2 regions of the Micromonospora sp. NPDC051141 genome follow, and region 2 is predicted to be linked to the other one. Evidence: riboswitches for the same ligand, from Rfam matches in the RefSeq annotation. Region 2 holds a riboswitch; the other holds the start of a gene.
The links. Region 2 has a riboswitch for S-adenosylmethionine ahead of thrC (threonine synthase). Riboswitches for the same ligand answer to the same signal wherever they lie in the genome.
Positions count from the first base shown of each region.

Region 1: it holds a riboswitch for S-adenosylmethionine, as region 2 does, so the genes downstream of both, ACIA6B_RS18670 (ABC transporter substrate-binding protein) here and thrC (threonine synthase) in region 2, are expected to answer to the same signal.

Region 1 is NZ_JBITFD010000009.1:139,934-143,328, reverse strand. Features, by position in the region: gene ACIA6B_RS18685 (acyl-CoA dehydrogenase family protein) at 1-403, opposite strand, end outside; gene ACIA6B_RS18680 (PadR family transcriptional regulator) at 400-963, opposite strand; gene ACIA6B_RS18675 (hypothetical protein) at 1,003-1,443, opposite strand; SAM riboswitch class IV at 1,551-1,661, shown strand; gene ACIA6B_RS18670 (ABC transporter substrate-binding protein) at 1,903-2,757, shown strand; gene ACIA6B_RS18665 (amino acid ABC transporter permease) at 2,796-3,395, shown strand, end outside.
Region 2 is NZ_JBITFD010000007.1:81,325-84,719, forward strand. Features, by position in the region: gene ACIA6B_RS15480 (GNAT family N-acetyltransferase) at 1-386, opposite strand, end outside; gene thrC (threonine synthase) at 863-2,152, opposite strand; SAM riboswitch class I at 2,166-2,299, opposite strand; gene ACIA6B_RS15490 (DUF4232 domain-containing protein) at 2,511-3,152, shown strand; gene ACIA6B_RS15495 (winged helix-turn-helix domain-containing protein) at 3,165-3,395, opposite strand, start outside.

The sequences.
Region 1 (3,395 bases), on a different contig from region 2:
CGTGCCCCTGGTCGAGCAGCTCGGCGGCACGGGCCCGGGCGGCGGCGTTGCCGCTCTGCCACACCGGCCCGAGGCCGAGCACGGTGACCTGCCAGGTGTACCAGTAGCCGAGCCCGTAGAAGCCGAGGATCTCGCTGAGCGCGGCGTTGCGGGCGGTGTCCCAGCGCTTGTCGGCGTCGTCGCCGCCGTCGGCGGACGGGGTGAGGAACGTGGCGAAGAGGCGTTCCCGGGCGGCGAAGTCGAGGAAGTCGGCGTACCACTCGCGGGCGTGGTAACTGTCGACCAGGGCGCGCTTGCCCCGGGTCTCGAACCAGTCGATGGTGGCGCGCAGCAGCCGCCGCGAGGTCTCGTCGAGGTCGGCGGGGTCGTAGTGGTGCGGATGGAACAGCAGCGGGTCGCTCACGCGGGGGGCCTTTCCGGGTCGAGGTCGCGGAGGGTGGCCAGGACGTCGTCCAGCCAGGTCAGCACCATCCGCTCGTACGCGATGCCGCCGCGCAGCACCACGTGCTGCAACGCCGCCCGGGCGTCGGGTGCGGCGGAGCCGAAGTCGCGGCGCTCGCCGGCCAGGTAGCCGGCGAGGACGGTCTCGTGGTCGCCGCGGTAGCGCTCGACCTCGGCGACCAGGAGCGCGCGCCCGGCCGCGTCGTCGAACGCGGCGCCCCGGATCTTGACGGCCAGTTCGTGCCGGACCGCCTCCGGGCGCACCGGAGCGTGCAGCCAGCCGACCAGCGCGGCCCGGCCGGTCGGGGTGACCGACCAGAGCTTCTTGTCCGGCAAGCCCTCCTGACCGATCTCCTCACCGGTGATCCGGTCGTCCTCGGCGAGTTGCTTGAGGACCCGGTAGATCTGCTGGTGCGTGGCGGTCCAGAAGCGCCCGATCGAGCGGTCGAAGCGACGGGCCAGCTCGTAGCCGGAGGCGGGTTGCTCCAACAGCGAGACGAGGATGGCGTGCTCCAGCGACATGCCGGCCATCATGCTATGCACTTTGTTGCATAGCAACACCTAGCCCGGCAGGCACTCCCGCACGGCCGCGAACTGCGCCACGGTCAGGTAGGACGGGTTCGCCGCCTGCGGCTGCCGGAAGACCTCCGCGCCGGCCAGCCGGGGGTCGGCGCGCAGCACGTCACGACGCACCCGCAGCGGCTCGTCGAGGACGGTCAGGTCCAGCGGCAGCGTCCACGGCCCGCCCGGCTCCCCCGGCTGCGGCTCGCCGGCCACCCGACCCAGACCCCACACGCCGTACGGGAGTCGGCCCCGGCTGCCGCTGGCCCAGAACACCACCGGCTGGCCGGCGCGCATCAGGCGGATCCGGTAGCCGGGACGCACACACCAGCCGGTCACGGTCGGGTCGGCGGCGAAGCGGGCGGCCAGGTCCGTCTTCTCCGCGTTGCCCTTGATCAGCCAGGCGCCGAGATCGTCGAGGGTCACCCGCGGGGAGGTCATCCGGCCATTCTGCGTCCCGGTGGCCGGAGCCGCCCGGTAAGGCGCGGCCGTGAGGGTGGTCATAACGGCTGGACGACCGGCGCACCGGTGCTGCTAGCCTTTCGGCAGGTCATGAGCGCCAGCGTCAAGCCCCGGCTCGCTGGCCGGCAACCCTCCGCCACGGTGGGGTGCTCCGGGTGAGGACCAGGCGCCGGCCGCAGTCGGCGCAAGCGTGGCCTGGCACCCAGGTCAGCACCGACGGACCAGGGAGACCCATGTTCGCACCACCCCCCATCCGGACCGGCCCCGCGCTGGTCAGGCGTCGCCACGTCGACCTGATGCGGGTGTGCAGCGACCGCTGTCGCGACGCGCGCTGAGCGACCGCTCCACCCTTTCCGATCCACCCTTCCGGCTCCGCCGTGCCTGGCGGCGCCGGCACCGGCACGCGTCCCGCGTGTTCGTCCACTCTGGAGAGACATCGTGCGTATCCGTACCGCCCTGACCCGCGTCGCCGCGCTCGGCGCCGCCGCCGTGCTCGCCGCCACCGCGCTGACCGCCTGCGGCGGGTCGGCCGACGACGCGGCCGACAACCCGTACGGCCTGCGGCAACCCGGTGTGATCCGGGCCGGCACGCTCACCGACGCCCCGCCGAACGTCTTCCTCAAGGACGGCGAGTTCACCGGCTTCGACAACGACCTGCTGCGCGCCGTCGCCGGGAAGGTCGGCCTGCGGGTGGAGTTCGTCGGCACCGACTTCTCCGCGCTGCTCGCCCAGGTCAACAACCGCAAGTTCGACGTGGGCAGCTCCTCGATCACGGTCACCGAGGCGCGGAAGAAGACCGTCGACTTCGGCAACGGCTACGACTTCGGCTACTTCGGCCTGGACGTGCCGGCCGGCTCCGCGATCACCGGCTTCGACCAGCTCGCCGGCAAGCGCGTGGTGGTGGTCCAGGGCACCGTGCAGGACGACTTCGCCACCAGGGAGAAGCTGAACCCGGTGCGGGTGCCCGACTACAACGGCGCGGTCAACCAGCTCAAGGCCGGCACCGCCGACGCCTGGATCGCGCCCGCCGAGATCGGCGACAAGTCCGCGGCCGACAGCGCCGGCAAGATCAAGGTCGCGGCGAAGCAGCTCAGCCCCGCGCCGACCGCGTACGCGGTGGCGAAGGGCAACGACAGACTGCGCGAGGCGCTGGACAAGGGCCTCGACCAGGTGATCGCCGACGGCACCTGGAGCCGCCTCCAGGAGCGGTACTACCCGGGGCGGCCGATCCCGGCCGACTTCACCCCCGGCAGCGGATCGGTCGCCGTGCCGTCGCCGTCGGCGGCCTCCTGAGTCGGTAACCGGGCACGAGCGGGACGGACGGAGCGGACATGGATCCACTGAGCACCCTCTGGGAGACGTTCTTCGACTGGGGGTCGATGCGCGAGGCGCTGCCCGAGATGCTGACCGTCGGGCTGCCGAACACGCTGGTCCTGGCCGCCTCCGCCGCCCTGCTCGGCTCGGTGCTGGGCATGCTGCTGGCGGTCGCCGGCATCTCGCGTACCCGATGGTTGCGGTGGCCGGCCCGGGTCTACACCGACGTGTTCCGCGGCCTGCCGGCCGCGGCCACCATCCTGCTCATCGGCGTCGGCCTCGCGCCGCTGGGCATGGAGGTGTGGGGCCCGAACCCCTACCCGCTGGGCGTGCTGGCGCTGTCGCTCATCGCCGCCGCCTACCTCGGCGAGATCTTCCGGGCCGGCATTCTGAGCGTGGAGACCGCCCAGTTGGAGGGCGCCCGGGCGCTCGGCTTCTCCTGGGCCGAGTCGATGCGGCTGGTGATCATCCCGCAGGGCGTACGCCGGGTGCTGCCCGCCTGGGTCAACCAGCTCATCGCGTTGATCAAGGACTCCAGCCTGGTCTACTTCCTCGGCCTGCTGGCCAGCCAGCGGGAGCTGTTCCGGATCGGGCAGGACTACGCGGCGAACACCGGT
Region 2 (3,395 bases):
TCGCCGGGCAGCGCGGCGGCGGTGGAGCCGACCAACCGCTTGCCGCCGTGCTCCCGGAACAGCCGTACGCCGTGCTCGTGCAACACGCGCCCGATCCCGCGCCGCCGGTGGGTCGGGTCGACCACCAGCTCGACGCTGGCGTTCTCGGTGTTCTCCAGCGTGTGCAGGTGCAGCCGGAGCCAGCCGACCGGCTCGCCGTCGAGGCGGGCGACGAGCCACCGCCCGTCGATGCCGGGCATCGGGTGCCGGAGCAGCGCCTCGAACCGCCGCCGGCAGGTCGGCGGCAGGTCCGGCTCGTCGACGGCGCGGGCCGCTTCCGCGATCCGGTACGCCGCGTCGAGCGTCGGCAGGTCGGCCGCGTCCAGCGGGGTGACGGTCAGGCCCATGGCGGCGAGCCTGCCCCGGAAGAAGCGACAGGGCCAGCGGTTTTCCGCTGGCCCTGTCCTACGTTGGTCGGGAGGGACGTCCGCACAACGCCTCCGGCGTTGGGTCGCAAAACTTAGAAAAGTCTCCGGCGAATGCCCTCCCGCACCGAGCATCTTGCGCCGTCCGGTTCCTGCCGTCAAGTCCTGCGGTGACAGTTTTCCGACACGCGCCGCACATCCCCCGTCACCCCTGGTCGCCCGCGATCCCCCTCCCGGGCGAGCCCCACCACACCACGCTCGGCCACCCGCCACCACGCTCGGCCCCCCACCCGCCGCGCTCGGCCGCCCGCCCGCCCGGCTCGCGAGTTGACCAAGGAGTTTGCGTCGGGTCAGTCCCACGCGCTGACGCAAACTCCTTGATCAACCTGCCGGCGGGCCGGCGGGCCGGCGGGCCGGCGGGGGTGGGGTGGGGTGGGGTGGGGGGATCGGGGTGGGGGTCAGCCCAGGAGGCCGGCGTCGCGGGCGGCGCGGAGGCTGGGCTTGATGCGGTGCGTGGGGCCGGAGGCGGCGGCCACCGCGTCAAGCGTCTTGAGGCCCTCGCCGGTGTTGAAGATCACCGTCTCCGCGGCCGGGTCCAGCCGGCCCGACTCCACCAGCTTGCGCAGCACCGCCACCGTCACGCCGCCCGCCGTCTCGGCGAACACGCCGGTGGTACGCGCCAGCAACGTGATCCCGGCGCGGATCTCGTCGTCGTCGGCGTACTCCATCCAGCCACCGGTGCGGCGGACCGCCTCCAGCGCGTAGACGCCGGCGGCCGGGTCGCCGATGTTGAGCGACTTGGCGATGCCGGTCGGCTTGACCGGGACGATGGTGTCGCGGTCGTCGTGCAGCGCGGTGGCGATCGGGTTGCAGCCGGCGGACTGCGCGCCGAACACCTTCCAGCCGCCGGCCGGCGCCTCGACCAGGCCGATCTCCACCAGCTCGGTGAACGCCTTGTCGATCTTGGTGAGCAGCTCGCCACTGGCCATCGGGATCACCACCTGGGCCGGGATCCGCCAGCCGAGCTGCTCGGCCACCTCGTAGCCGAGCGTCTTGGAGCCCTCGGCGTAGAAGGGCCGCACGTTCACGTTGACGAACGCGGTGTCCTCGAACTCGTCGGTCTCCACCAGTTCGCCGCAGAGCCGGTTCACGTCGTCGTACGAGCCGTCGATGGCGACCAGGTCACCGCCGTAGACGGCGGTGGTGACCACCTTGCCCTGCTCCAGGTCACTGGGGATGAAGACCACCGATGGCACCCCGGCACGGGCCGCGTGCGCGGCGACCGAGTTGGCCAGGTTGCCGGTGGACGCGCAGGCGTAGCGGGTGAAGCCGAGCGCCCGGGCGGCGGTCAGCGCCACCGACACCACCCGGTCCTTGAACGAGTGGGTGGGGTTGGCGCTGTCGTCCTTCACCCACAGCGGCGCGGTGATGCCCAGCTCGGCGGCGAGGTGGCCGGCGGCGACCAGCGGGGTCAGCCCCGGGTCGAGGGTGACCCGGGTGGCCGGGTCCTGACCGGCCGGGAGCAGGGCGGCGTAGCGCCAGATGCTGTTCGGGCCGGCCTCGATCTGCTCCCGGGTGACGGCGGCCAGGGCGGCGGTGTCGTAGTCGACCTCCAGCGGGCCGAAACACTCGTAGCAGGCGTGCTGGGCGGCCAGCGGGTAGCGCGCGGAACAGGCGCGACAGACCAGGGCGCGGGCCGGGCTGCGGGAGGTGTCGATGCCGGGGACGGCGGAGAGCGTCGACGTCATGTCGAGGAAATTCCTCTCATCTTTCCCCGCATCGCCGGGTGCGGCGGGGACGGAATTGGCACCTGCCCGCAGGGCGCTCGACGTCGAGCGTGCGGGTGGTTGCCGGGGCGTCGTCGGGCCGTATCCCTCAGCCCCTCTGGATGAGGTATGCAGTTGTGGCGTCGAGTCTATGCGCCGTCCGCCGCGCCGCCACCCGGGGTCCCACGCAGTGGGCCGCCCCACCGATCCCGCCTCCCGCCCCTGACCTCGATCGATCATGAGGTTGCCGGCGACAAATCGGATGCCGTCCGCCGTCAACCTCATGATCGCCGGGAGGTGGCGGGCCGCAGGACGGACGCAGGGGTGACATGATCGCTGGATGCGACGTTCGGCCGGCCTTGTCGGAGGGCTCGCCGGGGTTGCGCTGCTGGCGGGCTGCGCCGGGACGCCGGCACCGGTCGACCCGCTGCCCACGCCACCGGAGCGGCCGGGGGCCGAGGTCGCGCCGTCCCCCTCGGTGGCCTGCACCCCGGAGGGCATCCGGATCACCGAGCTGGGCGTGAGCGCCGCGATGGGGTTGCGGGCCATGGGCCTGGACCTGGTCAACTGCGGAACCCAGCCGTACGCGCTGCGCGGCTACCCGGCGGTCAGCCTGCGGGACGCCGACGGGGACCCGATCAAGGTCAGGATCATCCCGGGCGCGACCGGGATCACCTCCGGCTTCGACGCCCCACCCACCCGGCTCGTGCTGCGCCCCGGCGAACGGGCCGGCGCCGCGCTGCTCTGGCGTAACACGGTCACCGATCCGGCCGTGGTGGCCACCGAGGGCGCCCAGCTCGACGTCGCGTCGGTGGCCGGCAGGCCGGCGTACGAGGTGGCGCTGGACGGGACGATCGACCTCGGCAACACCGGCCGGCTCGGGGTCAGCGCCTGGAAGCGCCGCGACCCGGACCCGACCACGAAACCGGTCACGCCGAGCGCTCCGCCCTCCTCGGCCGTTACGCCGGACAATCCGCTGTAGCCGGTCAGCCCGTCACTCGGCAGCATCCGGCACGAACACACCCAGACCCTGGTGGCCGTACAACTCTCCGGTCTCGATCAGGATCGTGATGGCCTGCCGCACAGTGGACTGACTGCCCACCTCATACAGGTCAGCCAACTCCTTGGTGGAGGGCAGCTTGTGTCCGGGTGGCCACTCGCCATCGGCGATGCGCCGCCTGATATCGGCGATGATCCTGCGGTAGTGCGGTTCGAACCGGCGCGG